One region of the Streptomyces sp. BBFR25 genome, then DNA from elsewhere that is predicted to be linked to it. Evidence: riboswitches for the same ligand, from Rfam matches in the RefSeq annotation. Region 1 holds a riboswitch; the other holds the start of a gene.

Region 1 (7,681 bases):
GGCCACGGCACCGCCGCCGCCCGCGCCGCGGCCGGTGCCGCCGTGGGCGTACCCGTACGGCGGGGCGCACCCCGGGTACGGCCCCCAAACCGCGCCCGCCCCGTACGCCCGGCAGCTCCCGTACTCCCCCCACGCCCCTCACGCCCCCTACGGGCCGCAGGCGCCCCTCGGCCCGCACCCGCCGCACCACCCGTACGCCCCGTACGCGCCGCCCGGCCCCCACCGGCCGTAGGTCCGCGCCGTCCGCCCGCTCAGGCGGACGCCCGCGTCAGCCGCCCGACCTCGTCCTCCGTCAGGCTCAGCTCGGCCACGCCCAGCAGGGCCGGCAGCTGCTCCACCGTGCGCGCGGACGCGATCGGCGCCGCCACCGTCGGCTGGGCGGCCAGCCAGGCAAGGGCGACGGTGGCGACGGGAGCGTCGTGGGCCTCGGCGATCTCGTCCAGGGCGGCCAGCACCCGGCGGCCCCGCTCGCTCTCCAGGTGCTTGGCCGCACCGCCCGCCCGCGGGCTGTCCACCGCCGTGCCCGGCCGGTACTTGCCGGTGAGGAAGCCGGCCGCGAGGGCGTAGTACGGCACGGCGGCGAGACCGGCCTGCTCGGCCAGGTCGCGCAGCTCGCCCTCGTAGGTGTCGCGGGAGACCAGGTTGTAGTGCGGCTGGAGGGCGACGTACCGGGCGAGGCCCTCGCGGTCGGAGAACTCCAGGGACTCCGCGAGCCGCTCGGCGGAGATGTTGGAGGCGGCGATGTGCCGCACCTTGCCCGCCTTCACCAACTCGTCGAGGGCGCCGATGATCTCCTCGACCGGCACCTCGGGCTTGTCGAAGTGGGTGTAGTAGAGGTCGATGTGGTCGGTGCCCAGGCGGCGCAGCGAGGCGTCGGCCGCGGCCTTGATGTTCGCGGCGGACAGGCCCGGGTACTCGGGGTGCTGGCTGACCTTGGTGGCGAGGACGACGTCGTCACGGTTGCCGCGGGAGGCGAACCACCGGCCGAGGACGGTCTCGGACTCGCCGCCGCTGTTGCCGTCGACCCAGGCGGAGTAGGAGTCGGCGGTGTCGACGAAGTTGCCGCCCGCGGCCGTGTAGGCGTCGAGGACGGCGAAGGAGGCGTCCTGGTCGGCGGTCCAGCCGAAGACGTTGCCGCCCAGGGCGAGGGGGAAGACCTCGAGGTCGGAGGAGCCGAGTTTGCGCAGAGAAGTCATGTAGTGAGTCAACGACCGCACCGGAGCACGCCATTCCGGCGCACACGCAAAAACCCCGCAAACCGGCAGCCCTGACGTCGGGGGGTTGCCGTCAGGACCGCCGGTGTCCGGCGGGGCGCGTCAAGGTGCGGGGTGGCTCAGGGGGTGAGGCCCTTGCTCTGCAGCCAGGCCATCGGGTCGAGGCCCGAGCCGCCGGCGGTGTGCACCTCCAGGTGGAGGTGGGCGCCGGTGACGTTGCCGGTGGCGCCGACGCGGCCGATGACGTCACCGGTGGTGACCTTCTGGCCGACGCTGACGCTGATGGAGGACTGGTGCGCGTACCAGAGCTCGGTGCCGTCGTCGAGGGTGAGCACGGTCTTGTAGCCGTACGAGCCGTCCCAGCCGGCCGACGTGATCGTGCCGCTGTGCACCGCCTTGAGCAGCGTGCCCGTGGGGGCGGCGAAGTCGAGGCCGGTGTGGTGGCCGGAGGCCCACAGGGAGCCTGCCTGGTTGAACGTGGAGGAGATCGTGTACGAGGAGGTCGGCAGCGTGTACTGCTTGGCCAGCTTCGCGAGCCGCTCGGCCTCGGCCTTCTTCGCGGCCTCCTCCTCCGCCTTCTTCTTGGCGGCGGCGGCCTTCTCCTTGGCTTCCTTCTCCGCCTTGGCGGCGGCTTCCGCGGCCTTCTTCTCGGCGGCGGCCTGGGCCTCGGCGGCGGCCTTGGCCTCGACCTGCGACTGCTGCTGCTCGGCCTGCGCCATGATCCGGGCCCGCAGCGACTCACCGGCGTCGGCGGTGCCGGCGCCCTCCGCGCTGTCGGCGGCGACGGCCTGGGTGATGCCGCTGAGCGGGGTGGCGGAGCCCTCGGGCTCCGGCGTCTCGTCGTCGCCGGGAAGCAGTGAGCCGACGTTCGGCAGGTCAGGCATGGAGATGGACACCGGCGGCTTGCCGGTCTGCGCGCTGGCCATGCCGCCCGCGCCGACGGCGGCTATGACACCGACGCCGAGGACGGTGGAGCTGCGGGCGAGCCCGCCGCGCTGCTTGGCTACGCGGTGCCGGCCGCGTACGGGGCGGATGGACTCCGCGGTGGGATTCCACTCCTCCCAGGGACCCTCTTCGGCGCGGGGGGCGTCGTAGCCGAAGGTGTCGGTGCCGTGCCCGGTGGGCACGAGCGGGGCCTCGGGGGCAGGCCGGTTGGACGCCACGTGGGCGTACTCCTTTCCTTCCTTTCGCCTACCGGGTTAGCTGACGGGTTCGGAGCAGGAAGGTCTCCTACGGGTGTGCGCCGACCGTGCGGACACGGCGGCATACGCCCGATTCACCCCAATGTGGTGGTTCCCCGGTTCCCTTGCGGGATTCGGCGCGTGCGCACGGAGCCGCCTTCTGTGACGGCTGGGACGACCGCGCTGCGTTATCGAACGTTAATAGACGCGGGGCTCTGATTCCAAGCCGTTCCTCTTGATCGTTAACGAGAACGGCCGGGACGTACGCCTCACGATCGGTGAAAACCGGGCGAGTTGACCCCGCCTCAGTATTCCCCTTCACGCCACGTTCTTCTGACGGTGTGTCAGTTGTTATGCGGAGGGGGTTCGCGCCGTCACGGCTCGTGACAATGATCATGATCGCCGCGCCGGGGCCGCCGTACGGCGAGCAGCGCCATGTCGTCGGCCATGCCGCCCCCGGAGTGCCGGCGCACATCCTCGGCGAGGATGTCGAGCAGGGTCGCCGGATGCCGGAAGACCCGGCCGGCCAGCCGTGTCTGCGGATCGTAGAACTCGCCCTTCACGTCCCGGGCTTCGGTCAGCCCGTCGGTGTAGAGCAGCAGCGTGGCCCCACCGGGGAAGGCGACCTCCTCCGCCCGGTCGGGCCACACGCCCAGCTCGCCCATGCCGAGCGGCAGCGCCGACTCGCGGGCGGGCAGCGGGCCGAGGGTGCCGTCGGCGTAGAGCAGCAGGGGCGGTGGATGGCCGCGGTTGACGATGCGGACCGTCCCGTCGCCGTGCGGGAGTTCGGCGAGTACGGCGGTGGTGAAGCCCTCGAAGGCGTCCAGTCCGTCCCGCCGGGTGCCCTCGCGCGCAAGCGCCCGCTCCAGGCGCTGCGCCACCGCCTCCAGCGTCGCCTCCTGCTCTGCGGCCTCCCGGAAGGCGCCGATCACGACGGCGACGGCGGCCACCGCGCCCATGCCCTTGCCGCGCACGTCCCCGACGATGAGCCGGACGCCGCGGGCACTGTCCTGCACCGCGTACAGGTCGCCGCCGATGAACGCGTCCGCCTGCGCGGCCTCGTAGCAGACGGCGATCTCGAAACCGGCGATCCGCTCGGCGGGCTGGGGCAGCACGGCGCGCTGGGCGGCCTCGGCGATCTCGCGGACGGAGACGAGGCGCTCGCTGCTGCGCCGGACCATGCCGTTCACGAGGACGGCGAGCACGGCGACCGTCGCAATGGTGATCAGCTCGGTGAGGGAGTCGACGTAGTGGATGACGCCCTTGCCGAGCTGCAGTCCGATGACCGCGGCGACCACGGCGACGCCGGTGAGCGCCGTGCCGCGCCGTGAGTAGAGCGGGGCGGCGACCAGGGGCGCGGCCGTGTAGAGGGGGCCGGCGGTGAAGTACCTCGGGGTGAAGATGTCGTACAGGATGGCGATGACGATCAGCAGTACGGGGAGCGCGTGCACGAAGGTGCGCCCGTACCCGGTCCGCCGGCGTGGCGGTGGTGCCGGGGACGACAGGGGCTGGGGCTCGTCGCCGAGGCCCGGGTCGGGCACGGGGTCGCCGGGGAGCCGGCCGCCGGCTCTGGCGTACGCTCCCTCGTCCTCCACGTCACCTGGCCGCACCACTCGCTCCCGCCACCCCGCACGTCCGCGCCGCTTGCCGTCCCTGACTCCAGGTTTCCGGGAGCGGGAGCGGGCGGCGAGCGGTGAGGGGCCGACCGGATGACACGGAGCGCCTGCCGAAACGCACCGAGGGCCGGAACCCTTTCGGATTCCGGCCCTCGGCCTTCAGTAGCGGGGACAGGATTTGAACCTGCGACCTCTGGGTTATGAGCCCAGCGAGCTACCGAGCTGCTCCACCCCGCGTCGTTGTGTTCACCACTGTACGTCATCCCGGGACCGGAATGCACATCGGTATCTCCCGACCCGCTCCCTACCCCTCCAGATGGCGGTTCGGCGCCTTCGCCCGCTCCGCGTACTCGGCCAGTACGACGACGGCGGCGCCCCCCGCGGCGAGCACCCCGCTCCCGTCCGCCCCCGCCACGAAGGTGTCCGGCTCCCGCCAGGCCGTGACGACCCGGCGCACCCCGGCGTCGAGGATCAGCCGGGCGCAGGGGGCCGGCCGGGAGGCGCGGCGGGCACAGGGCTCCAGGCTGCTGTACACGGTGGCGCCCGCGAGCCGCCGGTCGGCTCGATCGACCTTGGCGAGCGCGGCCTCCTCGGCGTGCACGACCGGATCACCGCCCTCCCGGGAGTGTCCCCGCGCCAGCTCGCTCCCGTCGGCGGCGACCACGACCGCCCCCACGCTGAAGGCGGTGTCCGACGGCGGGCACAGCGCGGCCAGCTCGCAGGCGAGCGCCAGCCAGTGCCGGTCGGCGGCGGCGACCCGGTCGCCGGTACCGGGTGCGGTGGGCCGGTACCGCATCAGCACGACGTCCTCGATCCGCCGCGTCTCGACCAGCGCGAGCCGCCCGCCCTGGTAGGCGCCGGGTCCGAACAGCCGGGGTGCGGCCGGGTCCCCGACGAACAGCGGCGCGAGGACGAGGTGCAGCTCGTCGGCGAGTCCCTGCTGGAGCAGCTGGGTGTGCACGGTGCCGCCCCCTTCGACCATGAGCCGCCGCACCCCGCGCCGGTCGTGCAGGTACTCCAGCGCGGCGTGCCAGTCGAGGTCCGGCCCCAGGGACACCACATCGGCACCGATCCCGAGCGCGCGGGCCCGCCGGGCGCCGTCGTCCGTGGTCAGCAGCACCTTCTCCCCGCCCGTGTGCCAGAACCGCGCCGCCGGGTCCAGTTCGCCGCTGCCGCTGACGGTGACCTTGAGCGGGTACTCCGCCCGCCCGTCCGCGACCCGCGCCGCCCGCCGCTCGGCCGAGTTCACCAGCAGCCGCGGATTGTCGGCCCGGATCGTCCCGGCCCCGACCAGGATCGCGTCGGCCGACGCCCGCACCTCGTCGACCCGGTCGAAGTCGGCGGGCGAGGAGAGCAGCAGCCGTTCGGGGCCGGTGTCGTCCAGGTAGCCGTCGAGGGAGACGGCGGCGGAGAGGAGGACGTGCGGGAGGGGCATGGCGGCACTCCGGTGGGACGGGCAGGGTGAGCGGACGGGCTGGGCGTGGAGTGCCGCCATTGTCGGTCATGAGCGGGGAGCGCCGCGTACGGCTTGACCCTCCAGTGGCTGGAGACCGCAGGGTGGGCTCATGAACGGCACGACGCCCCCGCACTCGATCGGTGAACTGTCGGCCCGTACCGGCGTGCCCGTACGGACGATCCGGTTCTACTCGGACACCGGACTGCTGCCGCCCACGGACCGCACCCCGGCCGGGTACCGCCGCTACGACGACGCGGCCCTCGACCGGCTCCGCCTCGTCTGCGTGCTGCGGGAACTGGGCGTCGGCCTCACCACGGTCCGGCACGTCCTGGACGGCGGCCTCTCCGTCGCCGACGTCGCCGCCGCGCACGCCGACGCCACCGCCCTGCAGATCCGCGCGCTGCGGCTGCGGCACAGCATGCTGCGGCTCGTTGCCCGTCGCGGCTCCAGCCCCGAGGAGACAGTTCTCATGCACCGGCTCACCCGCCTCACCTCCGAGGAACGACGGCGCGTGGTCGCCGACTTCATCGCCGCGCTGGAGGCCGGCACGCCGCAGGCCCGCGACGCCGCCGCCGCCCTGCGCGCCGCCCTGCCCGAACTCCCCGACGACCCCTCCGACGCCCAGCTCGCCGCGTGGGTGGAGCTGGCCGAACTCGTCGCCGACGACGAGTTCCGCGGGCGCATGGCCCGTACGGCCCTCCCGCCCGCCGACGAGGACGTGTTGCCGGAGGCGGCCCCCGAGGCGGTGGCGGACCTCATCCCCTTCGTACGGCAGGCCGTCGCCGAGGCCAGGGCTGCGGGCATCGACCCGGAGGGCGACGAGGCCACCCCGGTCGTCGACGTCGTCGTGGCGCATTTCGCCGCCGTACTCGACCGCCCGGACGGCCCGGAGCTGCGGGAGTGGCTGGCCGAGCGGTTCGAGGCGGGACACGACCCGCTCGTCGAGCGTTACTGGCGCCTGGTGTGGACCGTCAACGACTGGCAGATCGTCCCCGGTCACCTGCCCTTCCAGCCCTGGATGGCGCGGGCACTTCGCCGACGGGGACGGGTCAGCTCCAGTCGCCGTTGAGCCACGCGAGCAGGCGGGCGCGTTTGGTGTAGTAGCAGAAGGTGTGGTCCGCGCCGGACGCGGCGTACGGCCCCGACCCGTACCGCAGCTCGTATCCGCGGTCGCCGGGGCCGTACTCACCGTCGCGGGAGCCGTCCATGTCGTCGGCCCAGTCGAGGAGACCCGAGACGAGGCCGAGGTTCTCGAAGTACCGGCCGGGATCGGCCGGTTCCACCGGCGCGGGGCGAGCTTCGGATCCGGCGATCGGCCGGTCCTCCAGGCAGTCGTCGGACCGCACCGGCTCACCCAGCCACCATCCGGCCAGGAACACGGCGTACAGCGTCGTGACGACGCCGAGGCGGCGCAGGGTTATCCAGGCGGGCATACCGCTCTACCTCCAGTCGCCGTCGAACCAGGCTCGGAGGCGGGGGCGTTCGCTCGTATCGTTGTCGCAGGTGACGGAGTGGATGGTGACCGTCAGGGTGTGGATGCCGCGGGTGTCCTCGCGCATGCCGTCCAGCGGAATCACCGATGGTTTCGACATGGGGCCGGACACGGGCGGGGACGTGGAGACCGCTACGTGCCCCGCATGTTCGGCCCGCCGGTCGAGCGCGGCCTGGTCGACCCTGCAGTCGGGGATCACGGGCTGCCCCAGATACCAGCCCGCGACGAACACGCCGTAGACCGCGGCGGCGGCGCCGAGGCGACGCGGGGTGACTCGGCGCGGGCTGAGGTCAACCCGGGCTGCATCACGCGGAGTTGTGCTCATGCCGGAGGACTCTACCGGCCGGTCCCACGGCCCCCCTCCCCCGTCAGGCACCCTCTGCCCGGCGTACGGAGAAGGCGCCGGCGGCGGCCGCCAGCACCGCGGTCTCCGCCGCTCGTTCCGGGAGCAGCGGGTCGGGATCGGCGCGCAGGAGGACCACCTGGTGGTAGAGCGGCGCCGTGGCGGCGATCAGCAGACCGCGGGCGTCCACGCCCATGTCCCGTGCGGGGAGTTCGCCCCGTTCGACGGCGCGCTCCACGAGGATCTCGCACTGCGCGTACCGGTCCGCCCACAGCCTCGTCTGGGCCCGCGCGGCCTGCTCGGAGTGGAACGACGCGGCCATCAGGGCGACGGCGAGGGACGGCCGTACGACGAGGGACTCCTGGATCTCCCGGTTGAG
Region 2 (7,681 bases), 860 kb from region 1:
CTCCGGATCCTGGTCGAAGGATGGGCGGCTCTGGCTGTACTGGGGCTGTGCTGGGCCGGGCCGTGCGTGGACACCGCCCGACGCCAGTATGACGGGGCCGGGCGGTGTGAGTCAGGTGTCGGCGGGCACCGGATTGCGAATCCGCGCCCCCAGTGGTCAGACGTCCCGGCCGACCACCCGCCCGGTCACCTCTCCCAGCCCCACCCGGACGCCGTCCGGCCCCGGGGCCCAGGCCGAGAGGGTCACCACGTCCCCGTCCTCCAGGAACGTCCGCTTGCCGTCGGGCAGTTCCAGCGGCTCGCGGCCGTTCCAGGTCAGTTCGAGCAGCGACCCCCGCTCCCGCTCGGCCGGCCCGCTCACCGTGCCCGAGCCGTAGAGGTCGCCGGTGCGCAGCGAGGCGCCGTTGACCGTCATGTGGGCCAACTGCTGGGCGGCCGTCCAGTACATGGTGGAGAACGGCGGCTCGGAGATGACGTGGCCGTTGAGCGCGACGGAGATCCGCAGGTCGTAGCCGCCGGGGCCGTCCTGGTCGTCGTCGGTGTCGTCCAGGTAGGGCAGCAGCTCGTGGGTGCGCTCGGGCGGCGCGACCCGTGCCTCCTCCAGCGCGTCCAGCGGGGTGATCCACGCCGACACCGACGTCGCGAAGGACTTGCCGAGGAACGGGCCGAGGGGCACGTACTCCCAGGCCTGGACGTCCCGCGCGGACCAGTCGTTGAGCAGGCAGAGCCCGAAGACGTGCTCGCGGAAGTCGCCGAGCGCCACCGGACTGCCCGGTTCGGACGGCACGCCCACGACGAAGCCGACCTCGGCCTCGATGTCGAGGCGGACGGACGGCCCGAAGACGGGAGCGGCGTCGGCCGGTGCCTTGCGCTGCCCCGAGGGACGTACGACGTCGGTGCCGGACACGACGACCGTGCCGGAACGGCCGTGGTAACCGATCGGCAGATGCTTCCAGTTCGGGGTGAGGGAGTCGGCGGCGTCGGGGCGGAAGATCTGGCCGACGTTGCGGGCGTGGTTCTCGGAGGCGTAGAAGTCGACGTAGTCGGCGACCTCGAAGGGCAGGTGCAGGGTCACCGACGACAGCGGATGGAAGAGCGGCTCCAGGACCTCGCGGTGGGAGGGGACCGTCACCCACGCCGTCAGCGCGCGCCGCACGTCCGACCACGCCGTCCGCCCGGCCGCCAGCAGCGGGTTGAGCGTGGGCCGCGCGAGGAGGGACGCATACGGCGAGCCGAGTGCGTGGGCCGCCGCGCCCGCGTCGAGGACGTGGTCGCCGAGCCGGACGCCCACCGTCCGGTCCGACCGGTCGCGCGAGCCGGGGATCGAGAACACGCCGTACGGAAGGTTGTGCGGACCGAAGGGGTCGCCCTCGGGGACATCGAAGGGGGGCATCGGGTGCTGCCTCGCTTTCGTGCTCGCCATGTGCGCCGTGCGCGCCGTGTCTGCGTGGTCGGGCCACACGTTACGGCTGACCCACCGGTCTTGGGCAGTGCGGCGGGAGGTGGCGGCGCCCGGGACGTGATCTTGACGACGTGATCTCGACGCGGTGGTACGAACAGGGGTGACTCTCGGAGGGCGCCGGGAGGGACGGCGTGCCGCACCGGGGCAGCGGGGCAGTGGGTCAGCAGGCCATGCTGGTGCCAACCGGTGCACAGGCCTCCAACCGGCTTTAGCCGATGATGTGTCAGGTTTCGGACATCATCGGGCGTCCTCGTGCATCCTCGTTCCGGTTCGAACGCACTCGCTGCGCCCTCGTTCGGAAGCGGTCACGGGTGAGTCGGACGGGTGCGGTGTCCGTATTCTCTGATCATGGACCGCACCGCATATTCGCTCGTCGCCACCGATCTGGACGGCACGCTGCTCCGCGGCGACGACACCGTCTCCGACCGGTCGCTGGCCGCGCTGGCGCGGGTCGCCGGGGCGGGTGCGCGGCACCTGGTGGTGACGGGGCGGCCGGCCCCCCGGGTGCGCCCCCTGCTCGACCGGCTCGGCTGCACGGGACTCGCGGTGTGCGGGCAGGGCGCGCAGGTGTACGACGCCGGGGCGCACCGGATGCTGTGGTCGGTCACCCTGGACCGGGAGCTGGCCGAGACCGCCATCGGCAAGATCGAGGCCGAGGTGGGCCAGGTGCACGCGGCCGTCGACCAGGACGGCGTCGACGGACTGACGCTCATCGAGCCGGGCTATCTGATGCCCCACCCGACGCTGCCCGCGGTGCGCGTCGAGCGGCGCGAGCAGCTGTGGTCCACGCCGATCAGCAAGGTGCTGCTGCGCCACCCCGAGCTGACCGACGACGAACTGGCGACGACGGCGCGCGCGGTGGTCGGTTCCCTCGCGACGGTCACCATGTCCGGGCCCGGCACCGTGGAGCTGCAGCCCTGCGGCATCACCAAGGCGACCGGCCTGGCGCTGGCCGCCGAGCACCTGGGCCTCGGGCGGCGGCGGACGATCGCGTTCGGGGACATGCCCAACGACGTCCCCATGTTCCACTGGGCGGCCCACGGCGTCGCCATGGCCGGTGCCCACCCCGAACTCAAGGCGGTGGCGGACGAGGTCACCACGACGAACGAGGACGACGGCGTGGCCGTCGTCCTCGAGCGGATCTTCGGAACCTCTTAGCCGAGGCTCAGGCGGCGTACGGCTCAGTACGCGCTGAAGACGTTGTCCATCGAGCCGTAGCGGTCGGCCGCGTAGTTGCAGGCGGCGGTGATGTTGGCGACCGGGTCGTACGGGTCCCAGGAGGTGCCGGGCACGTGGTACGCCTGGAAGGTCGGGTCGATCACCTGGAGCAGGCCCTTGGACGGGGTGCCGTTGACGGCGTTGATGTCCCAGTTGTTGATGGCGAGCGGGTTGCCGGAGGACTCCCGCATGATGTTGCGGTGAATGCCCTCGTAGGTCCCGGGGATGCCGTGCTGGGCCATGATGTCGAGCGACTCGCGGATCCAGCCGTCGAGGTTGTCCGGGTACGTCTTGGCCGCCGTGGTGGCGGTCGTGGCGGCGGCCGGGGTGGCCGCGGAGGCGGTGGTGGCGCCGATGAGCGGCAGCGCGAGCACCGCGGCACCGGTCCCTGCCACCGCGAGCTTGCGGGCGAGGCGGCCGGTGCGGGCGTGACGGTTCTGACCGTTGGCAGACATGTGTCCCTCTCCTTACGCCTACGAGGTGAGCTGTCGGGTTCGGGCGGGGAGGTGCCCGGCCGCGCCCTGACGGGTACGGCTTCACCCCGAGCCACTCCGGTGGTGACCGGTGCGGCGACTTACCTGGGTCCCCCGCTCCTGCCGGCGAGTGTGTTGGGTGGATGACTGTGCGACGGGCGGTGGCAGGATTCGGCGTCCGCCCGACAGGCCGGGAACGTATGCGAGAGCACATGTCCGGAACAAGTGCAGGAATCACCCCAAGTGCCTGTTGACCTTGTTCTGAGGTGTTTGAGGCTCTTGATCCTTTGCTGTTGCCAAGCCCCAACTGGCTTGCGGGGCAAAGGGAGGGCACAGGTTCGGGCGGGGTTGCCCGGAGAGGGCCCGGAGTGAGCCAACTCACTGGCGTCAACAAGCATGGCAAAACGGGCATTCATCCCAACCGTGCCCCAACCGACCGTCGGTGGGGACGGCTTCGGGTGTCGAGCGGCGAGAGGAGGGAATCGGGGTGGGGGAGCGGATGGCTGGGCCGGCGTCTGCCGCGGGCGGCGCGGGGGTGTCCGTGCGGGCGTGCGTGTCGATCGGGTGACGTTCTCGAAGTGCGGGCCGTTGGGAGGAGTGGTGGGATCTTCGTCGGCGGCTTCCGGCCCGTCCGCCCTCCGGGTCCGGCTCACCCCTCTGGCGATATCAATCAAAATCTGCTCATATCACCTGATCAAAAACATACCGTTCATGATCCGATACCGACCAGCCTGTAACGGTGGGCGCTAGCGGTGATCGAAACGTGACCGGATACGCTGACTTGAGTGGTGGCAGCGACCTATCGACAAACCAGGTAATCGCCAGTAGACACCAGCAGACAGGAGACCCCTCGTGACCGTCGTCGGGCCGTTCGGGCTGAGCGTGCGGGACCAGGCTCTGGAAGCCGATGTCCAGGCCGGATTGGTTGCTGTCGAGGAAGGGTTGCTTGAGGCAACCAAAAGCGAGGTGCCGTTCATCACGGAGGCCGCCCAGCACCTGGTGCGGGCCGGCGGGAAACGGTTCCGGCCGCTGCTGGTGATGCTCTCGGCCCAGTTCGGCGACCGCTACGCCCCCGGGATCGTGCCCTCGGCCGTGGTGGTGGAGCTGACCCACCTCGCCACGCTGTACCACGACGACGTGATGGACGAGGCCGCCGTGCGGCGAGGGGTGCCCAGCGCGAACACCCGCTGGGACAACTCGGTCGCGGTCCTCACCGGCGACTTCCTGTTCGCCCGCGCCTCGCAGATCCTCGCCGACCTCGGTCCCGAGGCGGTCCGCGTCCAGGCCCTCGCGTTCGAGCGGCTGGTCACCGGTCAGATCCTGGAGACGGCCGGCCCGCAGGACGGCCGCGACCCGGTCGACCACTACCTGGACGTGCTGGGCGGCAAGACGGGCTCGCTGGTGGCGGTCTCCTGCCGGTTCGGCGCGATGATGTCCGGCGCCGACGAGACGGTGGTGGACGTGCTGACCCAGTACGGCGAGCGGCTCGGCGTCGCCTTCCAGCTCGCGGACGACGTCCTGGACATCGCCTCCGACTCCGACGAGTCCGGCAAGACCCCCGGCACCGACCTGCGCGAGGGCATCCCCACCCTGCCCGTGCTGCGGTTGCGCGAGCGGGCGGCTCGGCTGGGGCTCGCCGAGGACATCGCGCTGTGCGAGCTGCTCGACTCCGACCTGAGCGACGACGCGCGGCACGCCGAGGCGCTGCGCCTGCTGCGCGCCCACCCCGCGCTGGAGCAGGCCCGCCGGGACACCGTCCGGTACGCCAAGGACGCCCGGGCCGCGCTGGCCCCGCTGCGGGAGTGCGACGCGAAGGCCGCGCTGATCGAGCTGTGCGACGCGGTGGTGCACCGGGCCGGCTGACCGCCGGTCCGTCGCCGGGTGGCGTGCGGCAGCCCCTACGGAGCGGGGGACCCGCCACCCCTGCGTGTCATCCCGCAGGAGTAGGCGGAGTTGAGCCCGCGGTCTGACGCTTGTGCTCCGGCGATTTGGTCAGATGGACACCACGGAAAACACCAATCCTCACCGATTCGGGTGAGAATGGCGGCTCACGGGTGAACGAGTGCGAGGTCGCGAGACAGCCGCCGCCGACGACGGAGGTAGGGCACACATGGCACCGATCGATTCCGACGACAACACGACCGCCGGGGAGGGCGAGGAGCTGCGGGCCGGACGGCGCAAGGCCGCGCGGTACGTCGTCCCGGTCGCGGTGATGGGAGTGGCGGCCGCGACGATCGGGCTCGTCCCCGCGCTCGCCGACTCCGGCGACCCCGACCTGCCGAAGGTCACGGCGGAGCAGCTCATAGAGAAGATCGCCAAGTCGGACGTCCAGCAGCTGTCCGGCACCGTGCGCATCAACACCGACCTGGGCCTGCCGGACCTCGGCGGGTTGGAGAGCGGCCTGATGTCCGGAATGTCCGGAAGTCCGGGCTCCGGTGGGGACGGCGAGGGCTCCGCCGCCGACCCGTCGGCCAAGCTCACCGAGCTGGTGTCCGGCAGCCACACGCTGCGCGTCGCGGCCGACGGCCCCGACCGGCAGAAGGTCTCCCTGCTGGAGGACGCCGCCGAGTACAGCCTGATCCACAACGGCAAGGACGTCTGGGGCTACGACAGCCGCTCCAACGAGGTCTACCACTCCACCAGCGGGGACGGCGCCGAGCGGCCGGAGAAGGGCGCGCCGGGGCGGGACGCGCCGGGCAAGGACGTGCCGGCCACCCCGAAGGACTTCGCCGACCAGGCGCTCAAGTCGGTCGACGCCACCACGTCCGTGACCGTCGGCGGCACCGCGCAGGTGGCGGGCCGGGACGCCTACCGCCTGGTCGTCGAGCCCAAGCAGGACGGTTCCACGGTCGGTGCGATCACCGTGGCCGTGGACGCCGAGACCGGCACCCCGCTCAAGTTCACCCTGACCCCGGCGAGCGGCGGCGCCGCCGTCGTGGACGTGGGCTTCACCAAGGTCAGCTTCGCGAAGCCGGACGCGTCGACGTTCGCCTTCACGCCGCCCGAGGGCGCGAAGGTCACCGAGGCCGACGAGGCAGGGCGTAAGGGCGAGGTCCCCGAGCACGGACGCGAGGCCGAGGGCGACCTGGCCAAGGGGATGGACGGCCTCAAGGTCATCGGCGAGGGCTGGAACTCGATCGCCACCTTCGACACCGGCGCCGGGGGCGGCCTGCCCATGGCGTCCGCGGGCGGCGACCTCGGCGGCTTCCTCGGCTCCTTCGGCGACCAGGTCAAGGGCGACTTCGGCTCGGGTACGGTCTTCAAGACCCGCCTGGTCAACGCCCTGATCACGGACGACGGCAAGGTCTACGCCGGTGCGGTCACCAAGGACGCGCTGGTGAAGGCGGCCGACGCCGCGCGGTAGGACGTACGCGGCACGCCCACCCCGTGCGGCGAAGAGGACGCAACAGGGGAAACGAGGGAAACGAGGGAGCCGATGGCCGAACCGTCCGCCACGGAGCCGGAGCGCCCGGGCCGGGAGCCGGACCGGGAGAGCGCGGATGACGCCGTCATCGCCACCCGCGCGCTCACCAAGCGCTACCGCGGCGGACAACTCGCCGTCGACGGTCTGGACCTGACCGTCCCGGCGGGCAGCGTCTTCGGCTTCCTCGGGCCCAACGGCTCCGGCAAGACCACCACCATCCGCATGCTGATGGGGCTGATCGAACCCACCTCGGGCAGCGCCCGGGTCCTCGGCCGGCCCATGCCGCGCGCGTCCCGCACCGTACTGCCCAGGGTCGGCGCCCTCATCGAGGGCCCGGCCCTGTACGGCTTCCTCTCCGGGCGCGACAACCTGCTGCGCTACGACGCCGCCGACCCGACCGCCGACCCGCGCACCCGGCGCGAGCGCGTCGCGGCGGCGCTGGACCGGGTGGGCCTCGCGGCCGCCGGCGGCAAGAAGGCGAAGGCGTACTCGCTCGGCATGAAGCAGCGGCTGGGTCTCGCCGCGGCGCTGCTCCAGCCGCGCCGCCTGCTCGTCCTGGACGAGCCGACCAACGGACTCGACCCCCAGGGCATGCGCGAGATCCGCACCCTGGTGCGCGAACTGGCCTCCGACGGCACCACCGTCTTCCTCTCCTCCCACCTGCTGGACGAGATCGAGCAGGTGTGCACCCACGCCGCCGTGATGGCACAGGGGAGGCTGATCACCCAGGGCGCGGTCGCCGACCTGGCGGCCGGGGCGCGCGGCCGGCTCGTGGTGAGCACGCCGGACGTGGGCGACGCCGCCCGGGTGCTGAAGGAGCAGGGGGCCGCGGACGTGGTCGTCGACGGGGACCGGGTGACGGCGGAGCCGCCGGAGCGCGACCTCGCCGAGGTGAACGCGGCGCTGGTCGCGGCCCGGGTCCGGGTCCGGGGCTTCGTTCTGGAACGGGCCTCGCTGGAGGACGCGTTCGTGGCGCTGACCGGGGAGGGCTTCGATGTCGCGGGCTGAGGTGCGGGACGAGGCTGCGGGGGAGTCCGAGGCCACGGCGTCGGGTGCGACGCCGAACCCGGGCGCCGCGCGGACTCCGAGGACCCCAAGGACCCCG

The links. A riboswitch is a leader RNA that binds a small molecule or an ion and turns the genes downstream of it on or off. The one in region 1 is predicted to bind cyclic di-AMP.
Region 2: linked by a shared signal. The riboswitch ahead of ACGH52_RS22500 (transglycosylase SLT domain-containing protein) and the one ahead of ACGH52_RS18370 (M23 family metallopeptidase) in region 1 are both predicted to bind cyclic di-AMP.

What each region holds. Positions count from the first base shown of each region.
Region 1 covers NZ_CP172447.1:4,056,006-4,063,686, forward strand. The annotation lists gene ACGH52_RS18360 (PrsW family intramembrane metalloprotease) at 1-232, shown strand, start outside; gene ACGH52_RS18365 (aldo/keto reductase) at 252-1,196, opposite strand; gene ACGH52_RS18370 (M23 family metallopeptidase) at 1,334-2,377, opposite strand; cyclic di-AMP (ydaO/yuaA leader) riboswitch at 2,389-2,545, opposite strand; gene ACGH52_RS18375 (PP2C family protein-serine/threonine phosphatase) at 2,770-3,990, opposite strand; tRNA gene ACGH52_RS18380 (tRNA-Met) at 4,175-4,248, opposite strand; gene ACGH52_RS18385 (dihydrofolate reductase family protein) at 4,316-5,446, opposite strand; gene ACGH52_RS18390 (MerR family transcriptional regulator) at 5,577-6,536, shown strand; gene ACGH52_RS18395 (hypothetical protein) at 6,517-6,900, opposite strand; gene ACGH52_RS18400 (hypothetical protein) at 6,907-7,284, opposite strand; gene ACGH52_RS18405 (TetR/AcrR family transcriptional regulator) at 7,328-7,681, opposite strand, start outside.
Region 2 covers NZ_CP172447.1:4,915,952-4,923,632, forward strand. The annotation lists gene fahA (fumarylacetoacetase) at 157-1,392, opposite strand; gene ACGH52_RS22495 (HAD family hydrolase) at 1,810-2,619, shown strand; gene ACGH52_RS22500 (transglycosylase SLT domain-containing protein) at 2,643-3,134, opposite strand; cyclic di-AMP (ydaO/yuaA leader) riboswitch at 3,136-3,291, opposite strand; gene ACGH52_RS22505 (polyprenyl synthetase family protein) at 4,005-5,015, shown strand; gene ACGH52_RS22510 (outer membrane lipoprotein carrier protein LolA) at 5,263-6,516, shown strand; gene ACGH52_RS22515 (ABC transporter ATP-binding protein) at 6,589-7,584, shown strand; gene ACGH52_RS22520 (ABC transporter permease) at 7,571-7,681, shown strand, end outside.